2 linked regions of the Polyangium mundeleinium genome follow. The protein of the gene in region 1 interacts with the protein of each later gene in a pairwise test. Links are inferred from orthologs where the notes say so. Each region holds a gene or a part of one and is shown on either strand. Other genes may lie near its edges.

Region 1 (3,193 bases):
GGGGCTCGAGCTTCAGGCGCGGCTCGGCACCACGAAGGCGCCGCCTGCGCTGGGGGTGGTCGCAGCGCTCCGGGAGGGCCTCTTCTCGACGACGGAGAAACGCGCGCTCCTCTCGGTGGACGGCTCGCTCGTCGCGGCGGGCCGCAAGTTCTCGCTCGATGGAGCGCTCGCCGGGTACGACTTCACGGCGGGCCTGCTCGAACGGCACACCGCGTGGCGATGGGGTTTTGGCCTCGGCCGCACCGCCGAGGGCAAACCCATCGCCTTGAACCTCACCGAGGGGTTCGTCGGGGATCGTGAGTGTGTCGCGTGGATCGACGGCGAGATCGTGCCCCTCTCGGCGGTCCGTTTTTCGTTTGACCGTGAACGACCTCTTTCGAGCTGGCAGGTCCGTGCGCCCGACGAGCGCGTCGATCTCACCTTCACGCCGAGCGGCCTTCACACCGAGCGCCACGACCTCGGGATCGTCCGCTCGCGTTTCCTTCAGCTCGCCGGTGAGTTCTCGGGGCGGATCCTCGTGCCGGGGCGCGAGCCGATCACCCTCGATCGGCTCGCCGGGGTCACCGAGGATCAGGATACGTACTGGTGAGGGGGGTTTGGGGCGTAGCTCGGCTTGTCCGAGCGTAGCTCCAAGTGTTGAAGCGGGGCGTGGGCGTGAGCGAGGTCAGGAGACCTTCACGCCCTTGTCTTGGATGAGCTTGAAGAAGCCAGCCTCGTCGAGGAGCACGGTCCCGTACTTCTTCGCCTTCTGCGCCTTGCTCGACGTCGAGTCCGCCTCGGCGCTCACGAGGTAGTTGAGCTCCTTCGTCACGCCCGAGAGCACACGCCCGCCGTTCGTCTCCACGAGGTTCGTCATCTCGCCGCGCGGGCGGCTCAGCGCGCCCGTGAAGCAGAACGACATCCCCGCGAGCGGCCCTTCCTGCTCCTGCGTCACGGGCACGATGCCTTGCGCGATCAGCCGCTCGATCTCGGCTTTGCGGCCCTGCAGCCCGCGCACGATCATGCCGGCCTTGATCGGGCCGAGCCCCGAGATCCCCGCGAGATCCTGCTCCGTCGCCGCGAGCAATTTTTCGATCGTCGTGTAGCCCGACGCCACGAGCAGCCGCGCGGTTTGGATCGCAAACCCCTCGATGCCGAGCGCCGCCAGGAACACGGGCAGCGTCAGCGGCAGCCGGCTCGTCAGCTCGTCGAGCACCTTCTTCGCGATCTTGTCGCCGCGCCGCTCGAGGTCCGCGATCTGCTTCGGCTTCAGCTTGTAGAGATCGCCCGGCTCCTTCACGAGCTTTGCCTCGACGAGCTGCTCGATCAGCTTGTCGCCCCATTCGAGCGCGCCGATCGCGTCGATCCAGTTGTGGATCCGGCCCTCGACGAGCGCCGGGCACTCCTGGTTGCGGCAGAGCAGGTACTCGCCGCTCGTCACGAGCTCGGCCGCGCAGCGCCGGCAGCGCGTCGGCGGCAGCTCCGTCTTGCCGCCCTTCTCGACCACCTCTTCGACGTACGGGATCACGTCGTTCCGGCGCGAGACCAGGACCTCGTCGCCCACGCCGATCCCGAGCGCGCGCACGTTGCCCACATTGTGCAGGCTCGCGCGCTGCACCGTCGCGCCCGCGAGCTCCACCGGCTCCACGATCGCCACCGGCGTCACGCGCCCGCTCGGGCCCGTGTCCCAGAGGATCTCCACCACCTTCGACACCTTCGCCTGCGACGCGAACTTGAACGCGGTCGCGCCGCGGGGCCTCCGGTTCACCTCGCCGAGCAAGGTCTGCGCGGCCGTCGAGTTCGCGCGCACCACGAGCCCGTCGATCTCGTAGTCGAGCCCCGCGCGGATCTCCGACGAGTACTTCCGGTAGATCCCGAGCACGTCCTTCAGCGTGCCCTTCGCGGTCCAGGGCGTGCCGAAGCCTTGCTTGCGCAGGAACGTGATCTTCTGCTCCTCGGTCGTGATGTCGAGGTGATCGGCGAGGTCGTAGAACAGCACCGTCAGGTGCTCGCAGCCTTGGCCGTCGAAGCGCTTCGACGTCCCGGCGGCGGCGTTGCGCGGGTTCGCCACGCCCGGGAACGACTTCTTCATGTCCGACAGCTTGAGGATGATCTCGCCGCGCACGCTGAGCGTGAGTTTTTCCTTCAGCTTCTGCGGCACGCCGCGCATGCGGGCCACGTTCGGCGAGATGCGCTCGCCCATGATCCCGTCACCGCGCGTGATCGCGTCGGCGTACTTGCCGTCGCGGTAGATCACCTCGATCGAGATCCCGTCGAGCTTCTCCGCGACGAAGAGATCGTCCGAGATCGCCTTGCCGCCTTCCTTCACGACGAGCTCGTCGCAGCGCGTGGCCCAGGCTTCGAGCTCGGCCTCGTTCACGACCTTGTTCAGCGAGCCCATAGGGATCTCGTGCCGAGCTTTTTCCCACTCGGTCACGGCCACCGGCGTGCCGACGCGCGCCAGCGCCGGGTGTGTCGGATCGAGATCACGCAGCTCGTCTTCGAGCGCGTCGTAGGCGGCGTCCGAGATGTCGGGTTTGCCGGCGTAGTAGCTCGCGCGGTAGCGCTCGATCCGCTCGGCGAGCTCGTCGATCCGCGCTCGCACGGCCGGATCCGGCTGCTTGTCCCAGCCGTGGTGCAGGTGCGTCATCCTCGTGTCCTCCCTCAAGTCGCTCCGAACGTCACTCGAACACCACCTCGCCGCGCCGCGCGGCGGCGAGCATGTCGTCCATCCCCATCGCCAGCGGCGCGGGCAGCTCCTCGTCGCGGAAGAGCCGCGCCTCGCGGATCTCCAGCGGGTTCTTCGGCGGTCGGCTCGGCTCGGCCACGCGCGCGGACACCACGATCGTGACCGCGTGAAACCGCACGTCGCGATCCGGCCGCGAGAACACGCCCACGATCGGGCCGATCGTCACCTCGTCGACCCCGGCCTCTTCGTCGAGCTCCCGCACGACCGTCGTTCGCAGGGTCTCGCCCCACTCGACCGTGCCGCCGGGCAACGCCCAGGTCCCCGTATCGGCGCGGCGGATGAGCAGCCACCTCCCGTCCTCCGTCCGGGCGGCCACGGCTACGCCGACCACGGGCCTTTTGAGGAGGTGCCGCACGATCTCTTGCGCCACGCCGAGAACCGACCGCGGCAGGTACGAGAGGGGCCCCATGCGGCGCGCAGAATAGCGGCCCATCCGAGGTCGGGAAGGGGCATGCGCGCGCTCTG
Region 2 (3,421 bases), 4.5 Mb from region 1 along the record:
ACTTCGCGCCGAGCTGACGGCCGTACTGGGCCGCGTGGTTCGGATCGAACTGGCCGCCGTTCTGCCGCTCGACCTCGGCGATCATCTGGTTCTGCCGCTCGCGGCTCACGACCGTGACGAGCTGCGAGTTCACCATGAACGTCTCGGCGTCGGAGAGCACTGCCTGGAGCTGGCTGTCGACGTGCTGGCTCGTCTCGTTGAGCATCGGGAAGATCGCCAGCGTGGGCTTGTCGCCCGCGTCGGCCCAGGCCTTGGCGAGGGGCGAGGCCACGAGGTGCTTCATGTTCTCGTGGAGGAGCTGCTCCATGTCGCGCTTGTCGATGCCGGTGCTCATCGGCGGGTCGTCGAGCCCCTTGACCTCCGAGCCGCGGACGAACACGGGGTCGCTCGAGCAGCCGGCGGCGAGCGGCGCGAGCATGGCGAAGGCGAGGGCGGGGACGAGGGGAAGCAAGCGTGCAGTTTTCATGTGTGGATGGGACGCTCAGGCGACGACGAGATTCACGATCTTGCCGGGTACGTAGATAAACTTTTTCAACGTTTTGCCGGCCGTGAACGCCGAGACACCCTCGGCTGTGAGCGCGGCGTTACGGGCCTCGTCTTCGCTGGCCTTGACGGGCAGCGTCACGCGGCCGCGAACCTTGCCGTTCACCTGCACGGCCATCTCGATCACGTCGTCGACGCAGAGCGTCGGATCGAACGTGGGCCAGGCTTCGAGCGCGATCGAACGCTCGTTGCCCCACAGGCGCCAAACCTCCTCGGCCACGTGCGGCGCGAACGGCGAGACGCAGATCAAAAGACCCCGCGCTGCCTCCCGCGGCAGCTCCTTCAGTGCGCCGAGGTGGTTCAGGAGAACCATCATCGCCGAGATCGCCGTGTTGAACGAGAGCGTCTCGATGTCCTCCGTGACCTTCTTGATGGTCTTGTGGACGAGGCGCTTCGTGGCGTCATCGATGGTGTCGACCAGGGGCCGGCCCGTGAGGATCGAGAAGATGCGGTCGCGGAAGCGGACGACGCCCTGGATCTGCGCGGATTGCCAGGGTTTGACCGCTTCGAGCGGGCCCATGAACATCTCGTAGAGGCGCAGGCAATCGGCGCCGTAGGCCTTCACGATGTCGTCGGGGTTCACCACGTTGCCGCGCGATTTCGACATCTTCTCGCTGTCCTCGCCCAGGATGAGGCCCTGGTGGACGAGCTTCATGAACGGCTCGGGGTGTTTCACCTTGCCGATGTCGAACAGCACCTTGTGCCAAAAGCGCGCGTAGAGCAGGTGGAGCACGGCGTGCTCGCCGCCGCCGACGTAGAGGTCGACGGGCATCCAATCGTCATAGGCCTTCTGGCTCCACGCCTCGGTGTCGTTCTTCGGGTCGAGGAAACGCAGGTAGTACCAGCACGAGCCCGCCCATTGCGGCATCGTGTTCGTCTCGCGCGCGTACCACTGCCCGTCTTTCTGGAAGAACCTCCAATCGACCGCGCGGGCGAGCGGACCCTGCGGGTCGTCGCCGGGGCGGAAATCGACGAGGTTGGGCAGGCGCAGGGGCAGCTCGCTCTCGGCGACGGCGATGGGTTTGTCGTAGAGGATCACGTGCTCGTCGCCCTTGCGCGGGTCACCGGCCGGATCCTTCATCTCGACGGGGAAGTAGACCGGGATCGGCTCGCCCCAGTACCGCTGCCGGGAAAACACCCAGTCGCGCAGCTTGTACGTGACCTTCTGCGCGCCTTTGCCCAAGGTGACGAGCTCGTCCACGATGGCGCGCTTGCCATCGGTGGACTTGAGGCCGTCGAACTTGCCGCTCCGCACGAGGACGCCCGCGTCGACGTAGGCCGCGTCGAGCGAATCGTGGAGCTTTCCGTCGGGGCTCACGACCTCGATGATCGGCAGCTCGAACGCCTTGGCGAACGCGAAGTCGCGCTCGTCGTGGGCCGGGACGGCCATGACCGCGCCCGTGCCGTAGCTACCGATGACGTAGTCGGCGACCCAGATGGGCACGGCCACGCCGGTGATCGGGTGGATCGCCATCGCGCCCGTGGGGACGCCGGTCTTGGTCTTCACGACGGCGGTGCGTTCGAAGTCACTCTTGCGTGCAGTGGCCTCGACATACGCGCGCACGGCGTCGATGTTCTCGGCCGAGGTGACCTTCGAGACGAGCGCGTGCTCGGGCGCGAGCACGACGTACGTACACCCGAGCAGCGTGTCGGGGCGCGTCGTGAACACGTCGATCTTTGCGCCCTCGAACCCTTGGACGTCGAACGAAATGGTCGCGCCCTCGGATCGACCGATCCAGTTTCGCTGGGCGGTGACGGTGCCTTCGGGCCACTGGAGGAGGGCGAGATCCTCGGCGAGGCGGTCGGCGTAGGCGGTGATGCGGAGCATCCACTGGCGCAGCGGGGTGCGGACGACGGGGTGACCGCCGCGCTCGCTCTTGCCGTCGATGACCTCCTCGTTGGCGAGGACGGTGCCGAGGGCGGGGCACCAGTTGACGAGGACTTTGTCCTGATAGGCGAGGCCGCGTTCGAAGAGCTTGACGAAGATCCACTGGGTCCAGCGGACGTAGTTCTCGTCGATGGTGCCGAACTCGCGCTCCCAGTCGTAGCTGAAGCCGAGCATCTTGAGCTGGCGCCGGAACGTGTCGATGTTCTTGCGCGTGGTCTCGGCGGGGTGGGTGCCGGTCTGGATCGCGTACTGCTCGGCAGGCAAGCCGAAGGCGTCCCAGCCCATCGGATGCAGGACGTCGAACCCCTTCATGCGGCTGTAGCGGCAGAAGATGTCGGTCGCCGTGTAGCCCTCGGGGTGCCCGACGTGGAGGCCCGCGCCCGAGGGATAGGGGAACATGTCGAGCACGTACCGCTTGGGCCGACCTTCATGGCGAACGGCGCGGAAGACGCCGGTCTCCTCCCAGAAGCGCTGCCAGCGGGGCTCGGCCTCGGCGTGAACGTAACGAGCGGGCTCCTGCGCAGCCGCAGTGCCATCCGCAGGCGTGCTCGGCGAGGGCGTGTTCGCGGTGGGGGACGTCATGGCGAACGTACGATTAGCACCGACACGGCGCGTGTGTCAGCGGGTGGGCGAGGGGAGACGCGGCGCGCGAGAGAAGCGGGAAAGATCGCGTGGCGGTCGGGACGCACGGAAGCGCCGGACGGCCTCACCGCGTGGGGGCTGGCCGCCGCCTCGACAACACGAGCTCCGCCGCCACCCACCGTCGCAGAAGCTCCGCGTCTTCTGCCCGCGTAAACCGCGCTTCGAACCTCGGCTGGGTCATGGCCGCTGCCAGCTCCTCTGCGTCGAGCGGCCTCTTTTTCGCGCCGTCGATCACGATGAACAGCTTCCTCGCCGCCTTGTCGACCACGAGGCACGCCCAGCCCGGCCCTTGCTCCGCGTGAACGAGCGTCCCGGCGATCACGCTGTCGAACGACGTCGACGCACCAT

What was found.
Region 2: the proteins of ligA (region 1) and leuS interact in binary tests that used the Escherichia coli proteins (3 or more experiments, as listed by UniProt). The link is inferred for Polyangium mundeleinium from one-to-one orthologs.

Annotation. Positions count from the first base shown.
Region 1 is NZ_JAQNDO010000001.1:7,968,298-7,971,490, reverse strand. What follows is about bases 148-3,025. They hold ligA (NAD-dependent DNA ligase LigA), read right to left. Parts: upstream 2,630-3,025; coding sequence 665-2,629; downstream 148-664. Other genes in these bases: POL67_RS31720 (NUDIX hydrolase), read right to left, coding at 2,661-3,025; POL67_RS31730 (DUF2804 domain-containing protein), read left to right, coding at 148-589. Also shown: more of POL67_RS31730, read left to right, coding at 1-147; more of POL67_RS31720, read right to left, coding at 3,026-3,137. UniProt on the Escherichia coli protein: DNA ligase that catalyzes the formation of phosphodiester linkages between 5'-phosphoryl and 3'-hydroxyl groups in double-stranded DNA using NAD as a coenzyme and as the energy source for the reaction.
Region 2 is NZ_JAQNDO010000001.1:12,472,973-12,476,393, reverse strand. What follows is about bases 248-3,353. They hold leuS (leucine--tRNA ligase), read right to left. Parts: upstream 3,014-3,353; coding sequence 482-3,013; downstream 248-481. Other genes in these bases: POL67_RS49405 (TolB-like translocation protein), read right to left, coding at 3,138-3,353; POL67_RS49415 (LpoB-related protein), read right to left, coding at 248-466. Outside these bases: more of POL67_RS49415, read right to left, coding at 1-247; more of POL67_RS49405, read right to left, coding at 3,354-3,421.